DNA from 2 places in the Lactobacillus paragasseri genome. Region 1 is predicted to be linked to the other one. Evidence: predicted binding sites of a transcription regulator. Region 1 holds the regulator's gene; the other holds the start of a gene.
What was found. The regulator LexA, encoded in region 1, represses DNA repair genes until DNA is damaged. The targets are predictions, from matches to a motif close to CNAACANNTGTTNG.
Positions count from the first base shown of each region.

Region 2: a site for LexA is predicted at 5,974-5,987, ahead of xerS (tyrosine recombinase XerS). Genes of this name have one in related genera too.

Region 1 is NZ_AP018549.1:762,234-769,887, forward strand. It holds gene ffh (signal recognition particle protein) at 1-446, shown strand, start outside; gene rpsP (30S ribosomal protein S16) at 533-805, shown strand; gene rimM (ribosome maturation factor RimM) at 874-1,395, shown strand; gene trmD (tRNA (guanosine(37)-N1)-methyltransferase TrmD) at 1,385-2,107, shown strand; gene rplS (50S ribosomal protein L19) at 2,221-2,571, shown strand; gene lepB (signal peptidase I) at 2,665-3,306, opposite strand; gene LpgJCM5343_RS03770 (bis(5'-nucleosyl)-tetraphosphatase) at 3,479-3,907, shown strand; gene LpgJCM5343_RS03775 (uracil-DNA glycosylase) at 3,891-4,541, shown strand; gene lexA (transcriptional repressor LexA) at 4,576-5,199, opposite strand; gene LpgJCM5343_RS03785 (DUF896 domain-containing protein) at 5,338-5,586, shown strand; gene LpgJCM5343_RS03790 (YneF family protein) at 5,659-5,880, shown strand; gene LpgJCM5343_RS03795 (ABC transporter ATP-binding protein) at 5,958-7,654, shown strand, end outside.
Region 2 is NZ_AP018549.1:979,846-987,499, reverse strand. It holds gene LpgJCM5343_RS04785 (LysR family transcriptional regulator) at 1-314, shown strand, start outside; gene LpgJCM5343_RS04780 (manganese-dependent inorganic pyrophosphatase) at 434-1,369, shown strand; gene recQ (DNA helicase RecQ) at 1,443-3,236, shown strand; gene LpgJCM5343_RS04770 (peptidylprolyl isomerase) at 3,299-3,886, shown strand; gene LpgJCM5343_RS04765 (YoaK family protein) at 3,954-4,652, shown strand; gene xerS (tyrosine recombinase XerS) at 6,001-7,071, shown strand; gene LpgJCM5343_RS04755 (LysR family transcriptional regulator) at 7,140-7,654, shown strand, end outside.

The sequences.
Region 1 (7,654 bases):
ATTTTAATGACTTCATTGATCAAATGGATCAAGTACAAAAGATGGGACCGTTGGATCAAATTATAAAAATGATTCCTGGTTTAGGAAATAACCCTGCTTTAAAGAATATCCAAATTCCAGAAAAACAAATTTCTCATATTAAAGCTATCGTTTACTCAATGACACCTGAAGAGCGTGAAAATCCTGATATTCTTAATCCATCAAGAAGACGCAGAATCGCTGCTGGTTCTGGTAGATCAATTGCCGAAGTCAATCGCATGATTAAACAATTTAAGCAATCAAAAGAAATGATGCAAAAGATGACTAAGGGAGATATGGGCGAATTCGCCAATCTGCCAGGTATGAATTCACCAATGGGTAAGATGGCGATGAGATCAATGAATAAGCGCTTCAAGAAAAATAAAAAGAAGCGCATGAAGAAGATTAAACGATATCGCTCAAAATAATTTTTAACTGTTAAGGAAAAGCACTTTACACACATTTAGCTTTATGCTATATTATTTAAGTCAAGAAATTTAGGAGGAATTAATTAATGTCTGTTAAGATTCGTATGCGCCGTATGGGCTCAAAGAGAAAACCTTTTTATCGTATCGTAGTTGCTGACTCACGTATGCCACGTGATGGTCGTTTTATCGAAGAAGTTGGTTACTACAACCCACTTACTAACCCTGATGAAGTTAAGCTTGAAGAAGATAAGATTTTTGAATGGCTTGAAAAGGGTGCTCAACCATCAGATACTGTGAGAAGCTTGCTTTCAAAAGCTGGTTTGATGACTAGATACCACGACGCAAAGTACGGTAAGTAATTTACTATTGCAATTAGAAGTTTGGGAAAGCTTTTCCCAAACTTTTTTTATTAGAAAGAATAAGTATAATGACTGAGTATTTTGAAGTTGGAAAGATATTATCTCCTCATGGTTTGACGGGGGAAGTTAAGGTAAATGCAACTACTGATTTTCCTGAGGAAAGATTAGCTAATGGAAGCAGATTATTCATTAAGAATAGTGATCAGTACCAAGAATTAATTGTAGAAGCTACACGTCGTCATAAACAATTCTACTTGGTTAAATTTGAAGGAATAGATGATATTGATCAAGCTGAAAAAGTTCGTGGTAAAGAATTATATGTAGCAGAAACAGATCAGCAAGAATTACCTGAGGGCAGCTACTATTTCAAAGATATTTTGAATTGCCCAGTCTATGATGCTAAAACTGGTGAAAAGCTTGGAGTTTTGGCAAATATTGAAACTCCTGGTGCTAACGATATTTGGGAGATAAAACCAGAGCATGGCAAAAGTTTCTGGATCCCAAATATTGAATCAGTCGTTAACAACGTTGATCTAGCTAATAAGAGAATAGAAGTAACTTTACTTGAAGGATTACGAGATGAGAATTAATGTTTTAACCCTATTTCCAGATATGTTTACCCCTTTACAAGTATCAATGTTAGGAAGAGGATTAGAAGATAAAAAATGGGAGCTAAATTTAGTTAATTTCCGTGATTTTACTACAGATGTCCACCATCATGTTGATGACACTCCATATGGAGGAGGAGCTGGCATGGTGTTACAAATTATGCCGATAAAAAAAGCTTTAGATTCTTTAACTAATAAAGGAAAGGTAATTATTACAGCCCCTCAAGGAAAGACTTTTAATGAAAAGATGGCGCAAAATTGGGCTAAAGAAGAAAATTTGACCTTTATTTGTGGCCACTATGAGGGATTCGATCAAAGAGTCTATGATTTAGCGGATGAAACAGTTTCAATCGGTGATTATGTCCTTACGGGTGGAGAATTGCCGACGATGAGTATGATTGATGCAACTGTACGTTTATTGCCTGGAATTTTAGGAAATGCTGCTTCTCCAGTTGAGGAAAGTTTTTCTCATGGACTTTTAGAATATCCTCAATATACTCGTCCAGCTGATTTTGAAGGAGAAAAGGTACCTGAAGTATTAACATCTGGAAATCATCAAAAAATTGCCGAATGGCGCCACAAAGAAGCGTTGCGAGCAACTTATCTTCATCGCCCAGATATGTTAGCTGAACGAGAACTAACAAATGAAGAAAAGAAGATGCTTGAAGAAATTAAACTTGAAAAAGAGAATTAGTATTTACAAGCTTTTTTCTATTTGGTAAACTAGTCGTTGTGGCATAAGCCACTTATTTATGGGTATTCCGCTGGCACTAAGTGTTGATGAATGCCGTAGAAGGAGAGAAAATAATGGATCCATTAATTCAAGAATTAACTAAAGAACAATTACGTGATGACATGCCTGACTTCCGTGCAGGTGATACTGTTCGTGTTCACGTACGTGTTGTTGAAGGTACTCACGAACGTATCCAGATGTTCGAAGGTGTTGTAATCAAGCGTAAGGGTGCTGGTATTAGCGCAACTTACACTGTACGTAAGATGTCATCTGGTATTGGTGTTGAACGTACTTTCCCAGTAAACGACCCACGTGTTGCTAAGGTTGAAGTTCTTCGTCACGGTCGTGTACGTCGTGCTAAGCTTTACTACTTACGTGACCGTCATGGTAAGGCAGCTAGAATTGCTGAAAAGCGTCGCGGTTAATTCAGTTAATCAAGACAATATTAGAAGCTATCTCGAGAGAGATAGCTTTTTTTATACAAAAAATAAGAGTTTCAAAAAAGAAACTCTTAATTATTAATAAAATGTAATATGATTTAATGGCCAGTATCTCATTTTTACCACGCCAACAATTTTACTTCGTGGAATTGTTCCAATGTAACGACTATCCTTTGAAACACTTCTATGATCTCCCATTACAAAGTAGGTATTAGCGGGAACTTTGTTAGTTTTCTGCATTTCTTTTAGTTGCTTAGCAGTGTAGAATTGGCGGTAATTTTGTGTTTTAGCTAAAGAACTTAAAGTAAAGTTTTGAGTATTGGTATATTTAGTACCAGAAACACCATCTTCACCATTATCAATTAACTTTTGACCAGCCTTCAACCAAGGCTGATTAATTTTTTTACCATTGATATAGATCTGATTATTTTTACTTACAACGGTATCACCTGGTAGCCCAATAACTCTTTTAATATAAAGAGCTCCAGGCTCATCAGGAGCATCAACAATTACAATATCGCCTTGTTTAATCTTTGCATGGCGAAGTGCAATAACACGATCATTATTTTCAAAAGTTGGCTGCATTGAAATTCCAGATACTGTTAAATTAGCAAAAACAAATTTATTTAGTACAAAGAATATACCAAAAAATATCGCTACTAAAATTAGTACTTGGAGAATCCACTGTCCCCAGCTTTCAGTTTGTTCTTGTTTTTTCAATTTCTTCACCTTATTTAATCTATTTCACCATAAAGTGTAACCTTAAATTTGCATTTTGTCGATTAAACTAAAAATAAGAGAGAAAAATAGAAAAGTAACAAATCTCAAAAAGGTTTAAAATGATAATTTAGCTTATAATGAAGTAAACTGTAAATTAAGAGGAGGGCGCATAATGAAGACAGTGCATGAGTATTCAGCGGGCAGTATCATTTATAGAATTAATAAAAATGAAATAGAGTTTTTATTAGTTCAAAGTATGCTTAATCGTACATGGGGTTTTCCTAAAGGACATCTTGAAGCTGGAGAAAATAATGTACAAGCGGCAAAAAGAGAAGTTTACGAAGAAGTGGGATTAAGACCAAACTATGATTTTAATTTTAAAGAAAGTCTCACTTATAAAATTACTCGTGATCGTTTGAAGACAGTAACTTTGTTTTTAAGTGAATTCATTCCAACTCAAAAAATTAAATTACAAAGAAGTGAAATTGGCTCTTCTAAATGGGTGAATTTAGAAGAGGCCAGTAAATGCTTGCATTATGAAGAATTGAATGAGCTCTTAAAAAAGGCACAGGACTACATTAAAAATGAGATATCCAGATAAGTTATTAGTTGAAGTTAAGGAAAGATCAAGAGGGATGAAATTAGAAGGGATCAATTTTGGAGCTGGTCCAGTTCATCCTAAACTAATGATTATTGGCGAAGCACCAGGAAGAGAAGAAATAGAGTCGCTGATTCCTTTTCATGGTGCTTCAGGAAAAGAATTGATGAAGTCATTAGCTTCAATTGGCTTAAAGCGAGAAGATGTTTACATTACAAGCGCAGTAAGAAGTCGACCTTATAGTGTTAAGAGGGTATTTAGTAAAAAAGAAAATAAAGAAGTAATAAAATACCCTAACCGAAAGCCAACTAAAAAAGAAATTCTAGCGCATGCTCCTTTATTAGATTTCGAGCTTCAATATGCTCAACCTAAAATTATCGTAACTGTGGGCACGACTGCTTTGAGCCGCTTACTTGATCATAAATATGAGATTAGTAAAGTGCATGGTAAGATTATTAAAAATACCTCGATTTTGAAATTAAATAGTAAAAAAGATGGCTACGTTTGGTCTAAAGAAAAATATACGGTAATACCACAATATCACCCAGCCGCGGTTTTTTATAACCGAAAACTGACAGATACAATTGCTCAAGATTGGTTAAATATAAAACCTTTAATTAAATTAGTGAAAAAATAAAAACTGGTAGGAATTAATTTCCTAACCAGTTTTTTTAATCAATGTTATTACGGTATAGACCGACAACTTTGCCTAAAATTTGAACCACAGGTAAAATAATTGGATCCATAGTATCATTCTCAGGTTGTAAACGATAATATCCATCTTCTTTAAAGAATCTCTTAACTGTTGCTTCATTGTCTTCAGTCATTGCAACAACGATCTCGCCATTATTTGCACTAGATTGTTTGCGCACAATCACGTGATCACCGTTTAAAATTCCAGCATTAATCATTGATTCACCATGAACGCGTAACATGAAAAGTTCGCCAGCATCATTTTCAAGATCAGGTGGAAGAGGAAAGTATTCATCGATATCCTGAACCGCTAAGATTGGTTGACCAGCAGTCACTACACCAACAATTGGAATATCTTTAGGCTTAATTCCTAAAGCTTCTCGTCCCTTTTCAGTTACTTCAATTGCTCTTGGCTTAGTGGCATCTTTTAAAATATACCCTTTCTTTTCAAGTCGAGCTAAGTGACCATGAACGGTTGAAGTTGATGAAAGGTCAACTGCACTACAGATTTCTCTAACTGTAGGTGGAAAAGCTCGTTCTTCAACGGTATCGTAAATAAAACGTAAAATTTCTAATTGTTTATTTGCATGTGGTTCAGTCATAATTTTTTCTCCATCTAGTTACTTACTAGTATTTTAACAAAAAAACTTTATCTCAGCAAACAGGCGTTCTTAGTAGTTGAGTCTTTTTTTATTGCTATAATTAGGGTAAACTAACATTGTTTAGTGAGGTGTTTACTTATGGATAAAAAAGAAGAAGAAAAGCTAATTAAAAGAATTAATGAGCTAACTAAAATTAGTAGAGAACGCGAATTAACTCCCGATGAAGTTGAAGAACGCAAGAAATTAAGATCTGCTTTTCTAGAAAACTTCCGTGCAGGCTTTAGGCAGCAATTAGAAGACACTGTAGTTATTGATGAAAATGGTAAAGAAGTAACTTCAGAAAAAGCAAAAGAGGCACAACGTCGTAAAGGATTAAGAAAAGATTAATCTTTTACTTTAAAAATAGCTGTTTTTTTGGTATGCTGAAAAAGTACATTAATTTTCGGAGGTTTTTGGGAAATGAATTTAGGTTTAGCAATTTTTCTTATTATTATCGCATTATTAATCGGTCTTGTCGGCGGATTTTACGGTGCTCGTGCATACATGAAGAAGTATTTCCAAGACAATCCTCCTATTAGTGAAGATATGATTGCAGCTATGATGGCGCAAATGGGACAAAAACCATCCGCTAAGAAGCTTAATCAAGTTATGAATATGATGAAGCATCAACAACAAAAGTAGTAGCTTACTTTACTAATATTTGGTAATAGACAGAGGACCGGATTCCTCTGTCTATTTGTATATTGTGAGGTGAAAAAATGAACATTTTCAGCAAATTGGGCTGGTTTTTCAAGCAAGAAAAAAAGAGATATATTATTGGAATTAGTTTTCTGGCTTTAACTTCGATTGCAAATTTAGTACCTCCTAGAATTTTAGGATTGATGGCTGATCAATTAGATAAGGGATCAATTAGTTGGAGTGAATATGCAGCTTTAATTTTAGCGGTTGTTGCTGCTGCGATTGTTTTGTATTTATTACGCTACTTTTGGCGTAAGCAGATTTGGGGTGGTGCGGCTGAATTAGAAAGACAAATGCGGTCACGTTTGTTTAAGCACTTTATGGTTATGGATCGCACTTTTTATCAAAGACACCGGACTGGTGACTTAATGGCGCATGCAACAAACGACATCAATTCTATTCAAAATGTTGCGGGAGACGGCGTTTTAACTTTAGTAGACTCATTAGTCACTGGTGGAACAACGATGATAGCAATGATTATCTTTACAGACTTTCGCTTAACTGTTATTGCACTTTTGCCACTTCCGTTTTTGGCTTTAGGGGCCTGGAAATTAGGAGATAAACTTCATTATAGCTTTGATAAGTCACAAGCGGCATTTTCTCGTTTAAATAATAAAACTCAAGAATCTGTTTCTGGAATTAAAGTATTAAAAGCTTTTGGCGAAAGCACGCAAGATTCTACTGCCTTTAATAAAATGGTAGATGAAACTATTCAAATCAATAAGAAGGTTTTTAAGTGGGATTCAATGTTTGATCCACTAGGAACTTTAATTATTGGAGCTACTTATGTAATCACAATTATTTATGGTGGTTTACTAGTAACAAATCATACTTTGTCAGTAGGGCAATTAGTTTCATTTATTGCTTATATTTCTAATATGGTCTGGCCAATGTTTGCGATTGGTTATTTATTTAATATTTTAGAAAGAGGATCAGCTTCTTATGATCGTGTTGAGCGTCTTTTATATGAAAGACCACAAATTACAGATGAAAATGCTGATCAAAGTTTAACAGTTAAAGATATTCAAGGTGATCTGAAATATGATATTAGATCTTTTGCCTACCCTGATGAAAAGGAAATTCCGGTTTTACAAAATATTGAGTTCACGTTAAAGCCAGGACAAACATTAGGTTTAGTTGGAAAAGTTGGAGCTGGAAAAACTACAATTATTGAGCTTTTACTTAGAGAATTTGATCACTATCAAGGCAAAATAACTTTAGGCGGACATGATATTCGAAATATTCCGTTAAAACTACTTTTAAATGAAATTTCCTATGTACCGCAGAATAACTTTTTGTTCTCTACTTCAATTGAGAAGAATATTGCATTTTCTGATCAAGATGCAACTAAGAATAAAATAGAATCTGCAGCTCAAAAGAGTGATTTACATGATGATATTATGCAGATGCCAGCGGGCTATCAAACTTTAGTTGGAGAAAATGGTGTTTCATTGTCTGGTGGACAAAAGCAACGATTATCAATTGCTAGAGCATTATTAAAAGAAAGTCCGATTTTAATTTTAGACGATGCTCTTTCAGCAGTTGATGCAAAGACAGAAACTGCTATTTTGAATTCGCTTCGATCTGAAAGAAAAGGCAAAAAGACGCTGATTGCCGCACACCGTTTAACCTCGGTAATGGATGCTGATTTAATTCTAGTTCTGAAAAATGGAAAGATTGTTGAAAGAGGAAAACATGCTGACTTATTGGCGCAAGA
Region 2 (7,654 bases), 220 kb from region 1:
TTTATGCTACTGAATTTCCAAATAATGAGTTGCTAACTCCAGTTACTTTTACTGCTCCTTATCAACTAATAAAATTTGCGGAACAAACTGATTACGACACTTATGTTTCAAAGAGCTTCTATAAGGCTCACAAGGCTCAAATCACGCTCTCTCCATTAGAGCCAAAGCATGAAACAAACTTTGAAAGTTGCTTTATTTATCGTAAAAACAAGAGTGAGATACCTCGATTAGTTAATTTCTTAAAAGAATGGGATAAATTTATTAATGAAAAAGATTATGATAGTCGATTAGAAGAGGTTAAAGTTAATATCTAGTTTTAGAAGCATTGTTTTTATAACTAAAAGCAATGCTTTTTAGTGCGGGATTGATTTGCTTAAGTTCAAATTTTAATCTAAAATATTAAATAGATATAATTTTAAAGGAGCTCTATATAATGGCAAAAGAATTGATTTTTGGTCACCAAAATCCTGATACAGATGCAATCGGAACTGCAATTGCATACTCATACTTACAAAATAAATTAGGTTACGATACTGAAGCAGTCGCTTTGGGCGAAGCTAACGATGAAACTAAGTATGCCTTGAATAAATTCGGTTTTACTGCACCTCGTGTAATTAAAACTGCTTCAAACGAAGTTGATGCAGTTATGCTTGTTGACCACAATGAACCTCAACAAAGTGTTTCTGACATTGATAAAGTTAAAGTGACTCACGTAGTAGATCACCACCGTATCATGAACTTTAATACCGCTGATCCTTTATACTATCGTGCAGCTCCAGTTGGTTGTACAAGTACAATTATGTGGCAGATGTACAACGAAAAAGAAATTGAAATTCCACAAGATATTGCTGGAATTATGCTCTCAGCTATTATTTCAGATACTTTATTATTAAAATCACCAACTACTACAGATCAAGACAAAGAAGCTGTAGAAGCTTTAGCCAACATTGCTGGTGTTAACTACAAAGAATATGGTCTTAAAATGCTAAAAGCTGGTACCAATATTGCTGATAAGTCAGAAGAAGACTTAATCGATTTAGACGCTAAGAGCTTTGAATTAAATGGCAGCAACGTTCGTGTAGCACAAATTAATGTTGTTGACTTGCCAGAGGCTTTAGAGCGTAAAGAAGCTTTCTTAAAGGCTATGGATGAAGCTTCAAAGAGTGAAGGCTACGATATGTTCATGCTTTTGATTACCAATATTCTTGATTCAGATTCAGAAGCTTTAGTAGTAGGTAGTGATGAATCAAAAGCTAAGTTTGAAAAGGCATTTAATACTAAATTGTCAGATTCAGAAGTTAAGTTACCAGGTGTTGTTTCAAGAAAGAAGCAAGTTGTTCCTCCATTAACTAATGCTTTTGAAGCTTAAGTTATTATTTAGTTCAATTTTAGAAAAGACAGGTATGATCTTTCATACTTGTTTTTTTATTTAATTAGGAAAAATGAAATCATTACAAGTATTAAAAGATGTATTTGGCTACACAACATTTCGCCCAGGACAAGAAAAAGTTATTGATTTAGTTCTTAAAGGAGAAAATGTTCTAGCAGTAATGCCAACTGGTGCAGGAAAATCAATGTGCTATCAAATTCCCGCCTTAGTTAATTCCGGTTTGACTTTAGTAATTTCTCCCTTAATTTCGCTAATGAAAGACCAAATTGATTCCTTAAAGCAAAATGGTATTAATGCGGCAGCCCTAAATTCGGCGACTCCTCAAGAAGAAGTAAATCCAATTTTAAGACAAGCATATGAAGGCAAAATAAAGCTTCTGTATGTGACTCCTGAGCGATTAGCAATGGATTATTTTCGCTATCAGCTAAACTTCTTAGATATTTCATTAGTAGCAGTCGATGAAGCACATTGTATTTCACAGTGGGGACATGATTTTCGACCAGCGTATCGCCAAATAATGGATGGCGTCAAATCAATTAAGAGTAATCCGAATATTTTGGCCTTAACTGCAACTGCCACACCCTCAGTTCAAAAAGACATAGCAGAACAATTGCAGATACCTAATAAAAATTATGTTATTACTTCATTTGCAAGGCCAAATCTAAGTTTCAAGGTAGTGGATAATCCTAAAAATACTAACTTGTATCTTTTAGACTATATTAAAAAGCACCCTAATGAATCTGGAATTATATATGCCAGTACAAGAAAACATGTTGAAGAATTAACTGACTATTTAGCTCAAAATGGCATTCTAACAGCTAGTTACCATGCTGGTCTTTCTAATGAAGAGAGATCAGATGTACAAGATGCTTTTCAATTCGATAAAGTACAAGTGATAGTTGCTACTAATGCTTTTGGAATGGGGATTGACAAAAGAAATGTGCGCTTTGTAATTCATGCTAACAGTACGCCAAACTTAGAATCGTATTATCAAGAAGCTGGCAGAGCAGGTAGAGACGGTGAGCGTTGCGAGGGTATCATGATCTATCATCCTAAAGATATCCGGCTCTATCGTTGGTTTATTGAACAATCTGATTTAGCTGATGAATATCAAAAAATACAGTATCAAAAACAAGCTATGATTACTAAATATGTTAATACCACAGAGTGTTCACAACAGTTTATCGTCAGCTATTTTGGACAAAGGTGTGAGCCCTGTGGTAAGTGCTCTAACTGTTTAGGAACCTTTATTGAAAAAGACATTACGTCAGAAAGTAAAAGCATTATTTCAACTATTTATGAATTAGATGGTCGTTTTGGCAAGACTGTAGTTGCTGATGTAGTTTCAGGAGCAAATAATCAACGCATGAGAGAAATTGATGCAGCTCATTTAAGGCATTATGGCAGTTTAAAGATTGGAAAGAGTAGGGTCATAAACTTAATAAACTATCTAATTAGCCATAATTATTTACAACTGACTGATAGTCAATATCCAGTAGTTCATGTGACTAACTTAGGATGGGACGTTTTAGATAATAAAAAGCGTGTAACTCAAAAGATTTCTAAAAAAATAGAAAAATTAAGTCAAACCTATAATCAAATTCCGAAAGAAGAGAATGACTTATTTGTTCGCTTAAAAGAAGTTCGTTTAGATTTAGCTAAAAAACAGGGGATACCAGCTTTTTATATCTTTTCAGATAAGTCTTTAAGAGAAATGGCACTGCAAAAACCTAAGACACAAGCAGAATTTTTAAATATTTCAGGAGTAGGTCAAGCTAAGCTTAAATCCTATGGTCAAATTATGCTAGCTGCAATCAAAAATTACTTGAAAGAAGACGCAGACTAATGAAGTGTAGTTAAATAAAGTGTAAAATGAATTAGAATAGTATAAAATTCAGGAGGATTAATATGCAATATCCACAATTAGACCTAGAAAATGCAAAAGGTCCAAAAGCCTTAATTCAAACAAATCATGGAGATATTAAAATTCAATTATTTGAAAAAGAAGCTCCAATGACTGTTGAAAATTTTGTCCGTTTAGCTAAAAAAGGCTATTATGATGGCACTACTTTTCATAGAGTAATTAGTGATTTCATGATCCAGGGCGGTGATCCAAAGGGTGACGGTACTGGTGGTGAAAGTATCTGGGGACATCCTTTTGAAGATGAATTTTCAAACAAATTATTCAATGTACGTGGTGCGCTTTCCATGGCTAATTCTGGGCCTAATACAAATGGCAGCCAATTCTTTATTGTTCAAAATAAAAACGTACCTAAACGCATGATTAAAGAAATGGATGCTGCAGGTTATCCTAAAGAATTAGTTAAGGCATACAAGCAAGGTGGAACACCATGGCTTGATGGTCGCCATACTGTTTTTGGTCAAGTGATCAAAGGTATGGATGTTGTTGATGAAATTGCAAAGGTTCCACGTGATAAGACAAATGATAAGCCAAAAGAAGATGTGATTATTAAGAGTATTCATATTGAAGATTAAACAAATTAAACATGGTCTAAATCGATCATGTTTTTAATTTGTTTTCACTATAACTTGGAGGTTAATCATGGGAATATTTTCAGATGAAAAATATCGTCCATCTGAATCGCGTATTTTAGCTACAGCATTGACTTTTTCTGCGGGATTTATTGATGCCTATACTTATATTCAACGGGGACATACTTTATCTGCTGGGCAGACAGGAAACGTCATCTTCTTTGCGTCAGCATTTGCTGACCATAATATTGCAGGTATGTTAAACAGGGCAACAACGTTTATTGCTTTTACCTTAGGATTACTACTTGTTGGACTTTTTCATAAGTATGTAAAAAGTAATTATTGGCGTGTATTTTGTTTATTTCCAATTCTATTTATTTGCTTGGGCGTTGGTTTCGTTCCTAAAAACGTACCAAATTATTATGTAGTTCCGGTAATTGCGTTTGGTTTAGCGGTTCAGAATGCATCATTTAGTAAAATTGAAGGTATGGGATATAATAATGCATTTACAACTGGCAACTTAAAAAAATCTGTAGTTGCTTGGAGCGCATATTTCTTTGGTGAAGATAAGTCACAGCATAACGCAGCTGTTAACTATATGTTCTTGGTTATTGCATTTGCACTTGGTGCAATTGTATCAGCATTGCTCCAAAAGATCTTTGTTTTAAAAACTATTTGGTTTGCTGTTTTACTTTTAGGAGCAATCAATATCGTTTATACGATCTCTTTAAATAAAAGAAAGAAACTATCTTTTTCTAAAAATGAATAATTAATAGAGAAACTTTGAGAATGATAAAACTCAAAGTTTTTTTACTTATAAAAGAGAGTAGCTTAGTTCATCTTGACTATACTTCGTGTAATATATATTATGTAAAGTAATATTTAAAAATATATCATATTTGTAATTAATCACAATCAACAGTCAATCAACTAATTATCTACTATTTATCAAAAGTTACTTTTTAAAAATCATTTTTAAATTTACTAGCATTTCAATTAGAACACATTAATCTTTTTACAGTCAGAAATCTTCCTTAGCCTCTATTTCATTTATTAATCAGCTGAAAATACTAAGCTAAAGATTTTTATCAATTAATCAGATTAGATTATTTCTTTAGTGCTGAGATGACGATTCTACGTCTTTTAAAATGGTTCTTGATTAATAGTTGTTAAGTTGTTAGCTATAAGAACTCATAAATTACTGGATGCGAAACTTTTTTGTTCATGATACATTTCTTTCATCTAAATCCAGTAAGCTTTTAATTAGATCATGTTAGTTCGGATATGCTAGATACTAAGTTGAATATTTCTTAAAATTATTATGAAACATTCAAAATAAAAGGTAAAAAGAGATAAAGCATAATCATAGTAAACCTGGTCATAATAATTTTTATCTATCAATTGTTATTGCGGGTATTTTAATTTATTTTCTTATTAAAATTAAAGTCTAGAATTATCAATATATACGTAATGGTCTTTCATTAAAACAATAATTTTAATGAAAGGTATAAGAGACTCTCCCGAAACATCAATGTTTTGCTGATAATCAATGCTTACAAATTACATTTAATTATTATAAAATTCTATTTTTACCTTTAAAATTACACTTGATTAGTGTCTTATCGGTGTCTTCAAAATACTAAGAACAAAACCTCCTCATACATACCAAAAAGCTGTAAGTTTCAGCAAAAAATTCCTGTGAATTAGTTTAATGTTTAATTAGAAATTATATCCCGTTCTCCTCTAATTAAATCCAAACATTTATACAGCCTTAACGCCTCAGTTAATAAATATATAGTTAATAAATACTATTTCAATCAAATTCTAAATTATATAATCAACTCCTTAATTATCTTGAAATTTGCCAAATTAATTTAAATTAACTTTTCAGTTCATCAATTATTAAATTACCTTAGAATTTTCGCATTCCAGTTTTAGTTATGTTCCTCCTAGCAATCTGTAAACTAACTTCTACATTTTCAGGTTATTATTTATCTAATTTCTTCTTACTTATGGATACTCTCCCCCCTCTCCTACTTAGAAAAGATTAGGGGACAAGACTAAATTGCTTAAATAAGATATAATATATACAAACCTATGTTCGAGGAGACTATAAATTGGAAACTAACAAATATTTATCCTTAATTAAACAAGAGTTGGCGAATATGCCTGATTTTGTAAAAGAATATAATCTTGGCACCACTCATTCATTAACTACAACATACCAATATTTAACAGAAATTCGTCGCTTTTTTGATTGGTTGAGACAAAATAAATTATCTACAGCTTCTTCCAATAAAGAAATTGAACTAGTGACACTAGAAGACATGCAACGAAATGATGTTATGCTTTATATTCATCATCTTAAACACACCAAAAACCAACAAGGACGATTAAACTCACCTACTACAATTAATCGATCAATTAATGCCCTGCGTTCTTTATATAAATTTTTAACAATTACCTCAGACAATAATCATGGAGAACCATACTTTGATCGTAATGTCATGTTAAAAATTAATTCGTTGAATGATACTAAGACATTGAATTACCGAGCTCATGTTCTAGAATCTCATATGTACATGGGTGATTTAAAATATCAATTTTTAGATTTTATTGAAAATGAATACGAGCATAAATGTAATAAACAGTCTCTACCTTCTTTCAAAAAAAATCATGAACGTGATATCGCTATTATTGCATTGATTTTAGGTACAGGAATTAGAGTTTCAGAATGTGTTAGTGTGAATGTTCGTAACATTAACCTAAAAGATGAAATGCTTGATGTGATTAGAAAAGGTGGTCAAAAAGATAGTGTCCCGATTGCTGACTGGACTATTCCTTATTTAAAAAAATATCAAGAAATACGTGCCGATCGCTACCATGCAGATAGAGATGATATAGCCTTCTTTTTAACCAGATGGCATGGAAAAACCAGAAGAATGACTGCAAATGCTGTTGAAAAGATGGTCAATAAATATTCTGCTGCTTTTGGAAAACCTCTAACACCGCATAAATTACGCCATACTTTGGCCAGTGAGCTGTACGAAGTAACTAAAGATCAAGTTCTCGTAGCACAACAATTAGGTCAAAAAGGAACTACGGCAACTGACTTGTATACTCACGTAGATCAAAAAAAGCAAAAAGCTGCTCTCAATAAGATCAATAGACATAAGAATCAAGATTAATTTAAGTATAGTACTATTTTAATTATAATAAATATGATAGTTTATATTAAAAATGAGAGGTATCACTTATGGAGTTAAGAGTTTTAAGATACTTTCTGGCAGTTTGCGAAGAAAAAAATATATCAAAAGCTGCTAATTCTCTTCATATTAGTCAGCCATCCTTGTCAAGACAGTTAAAAAATCTAGAAGAAGAACTTGGTGTAACCTTGTTTTACCGCGGACATCAAGAAATTACGTTAACTCAGGAAGGCTATTATCTTCAAGAACATGCTGAAGAAATTATTTCTTTAGCTAATAAGACACAACAAAATTTAAAACATTCTAAAATCATTTCTGGTGAATTATATATTGGAGCTGGAGAAAGTATTGCAATTAAGCGTGTAATGGATATTGTAAATAATATTGTTAAAAATTACCCTCAAGTAAAAATTCATGTTTTTAATGGGAATTCTTCTATGATCGAAGGGAAAATTGAGCGTGGTATTTTAGACTTTGGAATTACAATGGGACAATATGACACGACTCAAAACTTTAATAGCCTTACGCTTCCTGAAAATAATGAATATGGAATAATTGTAAGTAA